DNA from 2 places in the Streptomyces sp. O3 genome. Region 2 is predicted to be linked to the other one. Evidence: riboswitches for the same ligand, from Rfam matches in the RefSeq annotation. Region 2 holds a riboswitch; the other holds the start of a gene.
What was found. Region 2 has a riboswitch for cobalamin ahead of ACX6XY_RS11980 (energy-coupling factor ABC transporter permease). Riboswitches for the same ligand answer to the same signal wherever they lie in the genome.

Region 1 (4,406 bases), on a different contig from region 2:
TGGAACCTGCTGACCTGGCTGATCGGGCTCCCCTCCAGCTCCTCGCACGCCCTCATGGGCGGCCTGATCGGCGCCACCATCGCGTCGATCGGCGTCAGCGGTGTCAATGGCGGAGTCGTCGTCACCAAGGTGCTGATCCCGGCGATCGCCGCCCCGCTGGTCGCGGGCATCGCCGCGATGATCGGCGCCCGGCTGACGTACAAGCTGGGCAAGAACGTCGACGAGAAGACCTCCGCGAGGGGCTACCGCGGCGGTCAGATCGCCTCCGCGGGCCTGGTCTCGCTGGCGCACGGCACCAACGACGCGCAGAAGACGATGGGCATCATCACCCTGGCGCTGGTCGCGGGCGGCGCTCTCGCGCCCGGCTCCAACCCGCCGGTGTGGGTCATCGTCTCGGCCGGACTGGCGATCGCGCTCGGCACCTACCTGGGCGGCTGGCGCATCATCCGCACCATGGGCAAGGGCCTCACCGACCTCCAGCCGCAGCAGGGCTTCGCCGCCCAGACCAGCGCGGCCGCGGTCATCCTGTCCTCGTCGAACCTCGGCTTCTCGCTGTCGACCACGCACTCCTGCTCCGGCGCGGTGATGGGCGCGGGCCTCGGCCGCAAGGGCGGCGTGGTCCGCTGGTCCACCGCGACCCGGATGTTCGTCGCCTGGGGCCTGACCCTCCCGGCCGCCGGTCTCGTGGCCGCGCTGGCGGAGTTCGTGGCCCGGCAGGGCGACTGGGGCGTCACCGTCGTCGTCGTCTTCCTGATCGGCTCCTGCCTCGCGATCTGGTTGGTCTCCCGCCGCCAGGTCGTCGACCACACCAACGTCAACGACGTCGACGAGGCCGAAGGGGCCGCCCCCGCCGCCTCCGTGTCCGCCTCGGGCGAGGCCGAGCCCGCGGGCGTCATGACCAACGCGATCGCCGCGGTCATCCCGCCGCCGACCGCCGCGGCCGAAGCGGCGGAGGCCGCCGACCTGACGGCCGGCGAGCCCCTGACCCCCCTCCCGGCCCAGGCCGTCCCGTCGGCGGACACCGCCGAGCGGCCCGCCCGAGTCTGACTAAGGACACCGCAGTATGCACATCGACTGGCAAGCCCTCGGCTCCGTCTTCGGCGTCAGCCTCGTCGCGACCGTCGCCCTGGTGGCCCTGTTCACCCTGGGCATGATCGGCCTGTCCAAGCAGCAGGAAGCCGCCGACCAGGGCGGTTCCGCGGTCCTGGCGCGCACCGGCGCGTACGCCTGCTTCGCGCTGTGCACCGCGGCCGTGGCGTTCGGCATCTTTATGATCGTCTCCTGACGCGGCGGGCCCGCCGCCCGCCGCCCCGCAGGGGCGACGCATCTTCGCGTGCGGCGTCCGGCGACCTCACCAGGGTCGCCGGACGCCGCTTCCGTGCGCCCGCGCACCCGGTGAGCGGTCCGGGCACTCGCCGCCCACGTGGCCCTCGTAACACTGTCCCCGTGCAGGTCAACGGCGAGTTGACGGGCGTTCGGGGGCCGTGGTGGACTGCCGGAGCCATATACGGCGGCAGGAGAGGAAGCCGGTGCGAATCCGGCGCGGTCCCGCCACTGTCACCGGGGAGCTCTCCCCCAACACCGGAAGTCACGGTCCGCGTCCGCGGACTGGAAGGCCGGGGGAGCTGCGCGTATCCGGGAGCCAGGAGACTCACGTCGCCGTTTCCGTCAAACCAGGGCGCGGACCCTGAGTGAGGACAAAGCGCGATGCCGGGCTGCCCGTCACCAGTTCTGCCGAGTACAGAAGTTCTGTTGAGCACAGAGGTCCTTCGAGGCGTATCGGTCGGCTGACCCCGTGCGTGCCGATCGTGTTCTCGCGTACGGCGCCACCGCCGGCCTGGTCGGCGACCTGCTGCTCGGCGATCCGCGCCGCGGCCATCCGGTCGCCGCGTTCGGCCGTGCGGCGGGCTCCGTCGAGCGTCTGCTGTGGCGTGACCACCGCGGCTGGGGCGCCCTGCACACCGCCGTGTGCGCCGGTGGCGCCGTGGGCGCCGCCGCGCTGGCTTCGCGCACCCTGCGCCGCTCCCCCGCCGCGTCCGTCGCGCTGACCGCGGCCACCACCTGGGCCGTGCTCGGCGGCGCCTCGCTGGGCCGCGAGGCGCGGGCCGTCGCCGCCGCCCTTGAGGCCGGGGACCTCGACGCCGCCCGGAAGCGGCTGCCGCACCTGTGCGGGCGTGACCCACAGGCCCTGGACGGCCCCGGCATCGCGCGGGCCGTCGTCGAGTCGGTCGCCGAGAACACCTCGGACGCCGTGGTGGGCGCGCTGGTGTGGGGCGCCGTCGGCGGGGTGCCCGGCCTGGTCGGGTTCCGGGCCGTGAACACACTGGACGCGATGGTGGGCCACCGGTCGGCGAAGTACCGGCGGTACGGGTGGGCTTCGGCCCGGCTCGACGATGTCGCGGGCTGGCCGGGGGCCCGGCTGACCGCGGCGCTCGGGGTCGTGGCGGGCGGCGACCCGCGCGGCGCGCTGCGCGCCTGGCGCGCCGACGCCGCGAAGCACCCGAGCCCCAACGCGGGCCCGGTGGAGTCCTCCTTCGCCGGGGCGCTGGGCGTACGGCTCGGCGGGACCCTGTCGTACGGCGGACGGGTCGAGCACCGGCCGGTGCTGAACTCCGGGGGCCGGGCCGTCGAGGCCGCGGACATCGAACGGGCGGTGCGCCTGTCGCGCCGCGTCAGCGCCCTGGCCCTGGCCGTGTGCGTCACCGGACGCCTCGGCGCGGCGGCCCTGCGCCGCGGCGGCCCGCGCCCCGACCGCCCGCGGGTCGAACGTCTGCCGGTCGGCCGCCTGCCGGTCGGCCGCCTGCCGGTCGGCCGCCCACAGAGCGCCGGTATACGGCTCAGCGGCACCGGGACCGGGACCAGGACCAGGACCGACGGCACACGGCGAGCCGGAGGGGCGCCGCTCGGTGACGCGCGGGCCGGAGATACGCGACTCGGCCGCCCGCAGGGCGGCCGTACCCAGGCCGGGAGGACACAGCTCGGCAGGGCGGGGACAGGCGGGTCAGACGTGACCGGTGGGTCGGGTACGGATGTGCGGAGGGGATCGTGACGGGGACTAGTCGCCAGGGCGGCGGGCTGTTGGTCGCCGGGACCACGTCGGACGCCGGGAAGAGCGTGGTCACCGCGGGCATCTGCCGGTGGCTGGCCCGCAAGGGCGTGTCCGTCGCGCCCTTCAAGGCGCAGAACATGTCGCTGAACTCCTTCGTCACGCGCGAGGGCGCCGAGATCGGCCGGGCCCAGGCGATGCAGGCGCAGGCCGCCCGCGTCGAGCCCACCGCGCTGATGAACCCCGTCCTCCTCAAGCCCGGCGGCGAACGCTCCAGCCAGGTCGTGCTGATGGGCAAGCCGGTCGGCGAGATGACCGCGCGCGGGTTCTTCGGGGGGTCTGGGGGGTCGTCCCCTGAGGGAGGGCTGCACGGGGGCCGCCAGGAGGCCCTGCTCGGCACGGTGGTGGAGTGCCTGGACGAGCTGCGGCGCTCGTACGACGCCGTGATCTGCGAGGGCGCGGGCAGCCCCGCCGAGATCAACCTGCGGCGCACCGACATCGTGAACATGGGGATCGCGCGGGCGGCCCGGTTCCCGGTGGTGGTGGTCGGGGACATCGACCGGGGTGGGGTCTTCGCGTCCTTCTTCGGCACGACGGCGCTGCTCAGCCCCGCTGATCAGGAGCTGGTCGCCGGGTATCTGGTCAACAAGTTCCGCGGCGATGTGTCGCTGCTCGAACCGGGCCTGGAGATGCTGCGCCAGCTCACCGGCCGACGGACGTACGGCGTCCTGCCGTTCGCGCACGGGCTCGGCATCGACGAGGAGGACGGGCTGCATGTGTCCCTGCGCGGCGCGGTCCGCGAGTCCGCGGTGACGCCGCCGGTCGGCGACGACGTGCTGCGGGTCGCCGTCTGCGCCGTACCGCTGATGTCGAACTTCACCGACGTGGACGCGCTGGCCGCCGAACCCGGCGTCGTGGTGCGGTTCGTGGACCGGCCCGACGAACTGCACGACGCCGACCTGGTGGTGGTGCCGGGCACCCGCGGCACGGTGCGCGCGCTGCGGTGGCTCCGGGAGCGCGGCCTGGCGGACGCGCTGGCGCGCCGGGCCGCCGACGGCCGCCCCGTACTCGGTGTCTGCGGCGGCTTCCAGGCGCTCGGCGAGCACATCGAGGACGAGGTCGAGTCCCGCGCGGGCGCGGTCGACGGGCTGGGACTGCTGCCGGTCCGGGTCGCCTTCGCGCGCGAGAAGACCCTCGCCAGGCCGGTGGGTGAGGCGCTGGGCGAGCGGGTCGAGGGGTACGAGATCCATCATGGCGTCGCCGACGTCACGGGCGGGACGCCCTTCTTGGACGGCTGCCGGGTCGGCCAGGTGTGGGGCACCCACTGGCACGGGTCGCTGGAGAGCGACGGCTTCCGGCG
Region 2 (4,406 bases):
GACTGCGGCGCGGGCCTTGAGGAGGTCGGCGGCGAGTGCGTGGGCGTCACGGCGACCGACTCGCTGGACGGCGACCCGGAGATCAAGACCCTGATCGACGCGATCGCTGAGGAGAACGCCCGAGTCAAGAGGGCCTGGGAGGACCCGCGGAAGGGCAGGCCGCGCATTCCCTACGCGCGGATCGCGCTGCTGATGCCCTTCACATCGGACGCCACCAGCACCATGAGCCCGGACGAGATCAGGCGCGCCGTCGCGGGCGCCCACACGGCCCAGCTGGAGGCCAACGCGGAGGCGGGCCCGCACTACCAGCTGCTGCTGGCCAACGACGGCAAGGACATGAGCAAGTGGCGCCCGGTCGTGGACCGGCTCGTCACGATGGTGGACGGAGACTCGCCCCTGGTCGGCGTGTTCGGCATGCCCAGCAGCACCCCGCAGACGCTCGCGGCGGTCGAGGCGCTCGGCGAGCACAAGATCCCCGCGGTCGGCTCGATCCTCACCGGGACCACGATGCAGCGCCCGTACCTCTTCAACACCTCCCCGTCCAACGAGCTGCTCGTCCAGGGCCTGGCGCGCTATCTGAAGGACGAGCCGGGCGAGCGGGGATTCCTGGTCGCGGACAACCGGAAGAAGGACGCGTACTCGCTCGACCTGCGCCGGGTGTTCGAGGAGAGGTTCGGCAAGGACTACGGGCTGGACAAGAACCGGGCCTACTACCTGGGCTTGACCGGCGAGGAAGCCGGAATCCCGCGCCGCTTCTCCACCGTCGCCCAGAAGATCTGCGTCACCGGCTCGGACACGGTCTTCTTCGCCGGACGCGACCATGACCTCGGCTACCTGATCAGCAGGCTGGCGAAGGAACCCGCCTGCAACGACTCCCGGCCGCTGCGGATCCTGAAGGTGGGCATCGGGCTCGGCACCGAGTACACCACGCCGAAGCTCACCGAGCAGCTGAAGGAGGCGGACATCACCCTGGTGAACGCGGCCTCGGTCGACCCCGCGTGGTGGGAGCGGAAGGGGCACCGGGACCGGCCGGTCGGACTGGCCTCCTTCCGGGAGAAGTTCGGCGAGCTTCAGGCCGCGCACGACCTGGGGGAGCGGCCGCTGGACGACGGCTATTCGATCATGTACCGGGACGCGTTCACGGTGCTCGCCCAGGCCTTCGACCAGGCCTACAACGACATCAACGACATCAGTGCCGACACCGGCACCGACACCGCCGCTCCCGTCACGCCGACGAAGGACGACGTCTACGAAACCATCGTCAACATGGGCATCCTGGACACCGAGGGCGGCGCCAAGTGCGCCAGTTGTGTACTCGGCGCCTCCGGCACGTTCGGCTTCGACGACTCCGACGAGACGAAGAAGTGGCCGGTGTGCAAGCCGGTCCCCGTGATGGAGTACCCGGCCAGCGCGAAACCCGAAACGAAACTCTTCCGCACCTACGAGCGCATCTTCGACGGCGACTGCCCCTGAGGCGTCCTGTCGCCCCATCCGGCACCGCGGACCACGGCCCGTAGTTGTCAGGTCGCCTACCAGCGGACTACTGTCACCACGCCTTGGTGTACGGGAAATCGGTGTGATGCCGATGCGGCCCTCGCCACTGTGATCGGGAAGTCCGGCTCCAGCCCCCAGGGGGGCGGCCACTGGGTACCACCACGTATCCGGGAAGGCGGAGCCAGGGCGGTACGACCCGTAAGCCAGGAGACCGGCCAAGGCGCGTTGTCCATCCACGAGGTGCTGGAGAGGGTCTGCTCAGCCATGCATATAGCCGAGGGTTTTCTACCACCGGTACACGCGGTCGCCTGGAGTGCCGCGGCGGCGCCGTTCGTCGTCCACGGCGTACGCGCCCTGACCCGAGAGGTCAGGGCGAACCCCGAGAGCACCCTGCTGCTCGGCGCGTCCGGGGCCTTCACTTTCGTCCTTTCCGCGCTGAAAATCCCCTCGGTCACGGGCAGTTGCTCGCACCCGACCGGTACGGGGCTCGGCGCGATTCTCTTCCGGCCGCCGATCATGGCGGTGCTCGGCACCATCACCCTGCTCTTCCAGGCGCTGCTGCTCGCGCACGGCGGACTCACCACGCTCGGCGCCAACGTCTTCTCGATGGCGATCGTCGGGCCGTGGGCGGGGTACGGGGTCTACCGGCTGCTGAAGCGGTTCGACGTCCCGCTGATGGGCGCGGTGTTCGGCGGGGCCTTCGTCGCCGACCTGTCCACGTACTGCGTCACCAGTGTCCAGCTGGCGCTCGCCTTCCCCGACCCGAGCAGCGGATTCCTGGGCTCGCTCGGCAAGTTCGGCTCGATCTTCGCGGTGACCCAGATCCCGCTCGCGGTCAGCGAGGGGCTGCTCACGGTGCTGGTGATGCGCCTCCTGGTGCGCTCCAGCAAGGGGGAGCTGACCCGGCTCGGCGTCTTCCTGACGCGCAAGCAGTCGCAGGCGGCGAAGTCCCCGGAGCACGCACAGGACACGGAGCGTGCACAGGACACGGAGCGTGCACAGGACACGGAGCGTGCACAGGACACGGAGCGTGCACAGGGCGCCAAGGGCACGGCGGAGACGGAGGCGGAGACCCGATGACGATGACCAGAAACACGAAGATCAACGGTCTCCTGCTCCTGATAGTGGCCGCGCTCGCGGTGCTGCCGCTGGCGCTGGGCATGGGCGACGACAAGGAGGAGCCGTTCGCGGGCGCCGACGGGGAGGCGGAGGGTGCGATCACCGAGATCGACCCCGGCTACGAGCCCTGGTTCAGCCCGCTGTACGAACCCCCGTCGGGGGAGGTCGAGTCGGCGCTGTTCGCCGTGCAGGCGGCGCTGGGCGCGGGCGTCCTGGCGTACTACTTCGGCCTGCGCAGAGGCCGCAGGCAGGGCGAGGCCCGAGCCACGACGGCGGCCACGCCGCACGGCACGCCCGAGCCGGGCAGCGTGCCCGAAGGCGGGGGCACGCCCAACCGGGGCGGCACGCCAGAACCGAGCGGCGCGCCCGTCACGGACGCGCCCCCGAGCGCCTAGCCCGCGGCCGCCGCGCATCGTGCTGCCTATCGACGCGGCGGCGCACAGCAGTCGCTGGCGCCGCCGTCACCCCGTGGACAAGGCCGTGCTCGGACTCGGCCTGACCGTGCTGGCGATCTCGCTGCCGCCCTGGCCGGGCGCGGCGCTGGTCATCGTCACGGCACTCGCCCTCCTGCTCGGGCCCGCCGGAGTACCCCCGCGCAGACTGTGGCGGGCGTACCGCATCCCGCTCGGCTTCTGCGTCACCGGTGCGCTGACCCTGCTCGTCCAGGTCGGCGCGCCCGAGGGGATGCTGACCCTGGACCCGGACGGCCCGGCCCGCGCGGCGGGCCTCCTGCTCCGCACCTCGGCCGCCTCGCTCGGCGTGCTGCTGTTCGCCTTCACCACGCCCATGTCCGACCTGCTGCCCCGCCTGGTGAAGGCCGGGGCGCCCGCCGCGGTCGTGGACGTCGCCCTCGTCACGTACCGGATGAGCTTCCTGCTCCTGGACTCGATGACCCTGATCAGGCAGGCGCAGGCCGCCCGCCTGGGCCACACCACCCGCGCCGCCGCCTGGCGTTCACTCGCCGGACTCGGCGCGACCGCGTTCGTCCGGGCCTTCGACCGCGCCGCCCGCCTCCAGGCCGGACTCGCCGGGCGCGGCTACGACGGCACCCTGCGCGTCCTGGTCCCCGAGGCCCGCGTCTCCCCGCGCTTCGTCGCCGCGGCGGTCACCCTCCTGGCCGCCCTCGCGACCCTCGCCCTCGCCCTGCACCCCGTACTGGAAAGGCCCCTGGGATGACGCCCGCCGGGATGACGCCCGCCGCCCTGGAAGTCCCCGCCGAGGTCGAACTCCGCGGCGCGTCCTACGCCTACGACGAGGGCCCCACGGTCGTCGACGCCCTCGACTTCGCCGTCGCTCCGGGCCGCGCCCTGGCCCTCCTGGGCCGCAACGGCAGCGGCAAGACCACCCTGATGCGCCTGCTCAGCGGCGGCCTGCGCCCGGCGAGCGGCACCCTGCTCCTGGACGGCGAGCCCGTCACATACGACCGCAAGGGCCTGACCCGCCTGCGCACCACCGTCCAGCTGGTCGTCCAGGACCCCGACGACCAGCTGTTCGCCGCGTCCGTCGAACAGGACGTGTCCTTCGGTCCGATGAACCTGGGCCTGCCCGAAGCCGAGGTCCGCGCCCGTATCGACGAGGCCCTGGCCGCCCTCGACATCACGCCGCTCCGCGACCGCCCCACCCACCTCCTCTCCTACGGCCAGCGCAAACGCACCGCGATCGCGGGCGCGGTGGCGATGCGCCCGCGCGTGCTGATCCTGGACGAGCCCACCGCGGGCCTCGACCCGGACGGCCAGGAACGCCTGCTGGACACCCTGGCCCGCCTGCGCGCGGGCGGCACCACCGTCGTCATG

Region 1: linked by a shared signal. The riboswitch ahead of ACX6XY_RS14200 (cobalamin biosynthesis protein) and the one ahead of ACX6XY_RS11980 (energy-coupling factor ABC transporter permease) in region 2 are both predicted to bind cobalamin.

The regions. Positions count from the first base shown of each region.
Region 1 is NZ_JBTVYK010000024.1:35,812-40,217, reverse strand. Features, by position in the region: gene ACX6XY_RS14210 (inorganic phosphate transporter) at 1-1,047, shown strand, start outside; gene ACX6XY_RS14205 (hypothetical protein) at 1,064-1,285, shown strand; cobalamin riboswitch at 1,520-1,653, shown strand; partial or broken gene ACX6XY_RS14200 (cobalamin biosynthesis protein) at 1,796-2,740, shown strand; gene ACX6XY_RS14195 (cobyric acid synthase) at 3,046-4,406, shown strand, end outside.
Region 2 is NZ_JBTVYK010000019.1:13,438-17,843, reverse strand. Features, by position in the region: gene ACX6XY_RS11985 (ABC transporter substrate-binding protein) at 1-1,473, shown strand, start outside; cobalamin riboswitch at 1,541-1,728, shown strand; gene ACX6XY_RS11980 (energy-coupling factor ABC transporter permease) at 1,759-2,574, shown strand; gene ACX6XY_RS11975 (energy-coupling factor ABC transporter substrate-binding protein) at 2,577-3,008, shown strand; gene cbiQ (cobalt ECF transporter T component CbiQ) at 3,028-3,789, shown strand; gene ACX6XY_RS11965 (energy-coupling factor ABC transporter ATP-binding protein) at 3,786-4,406, shown strand, end outside.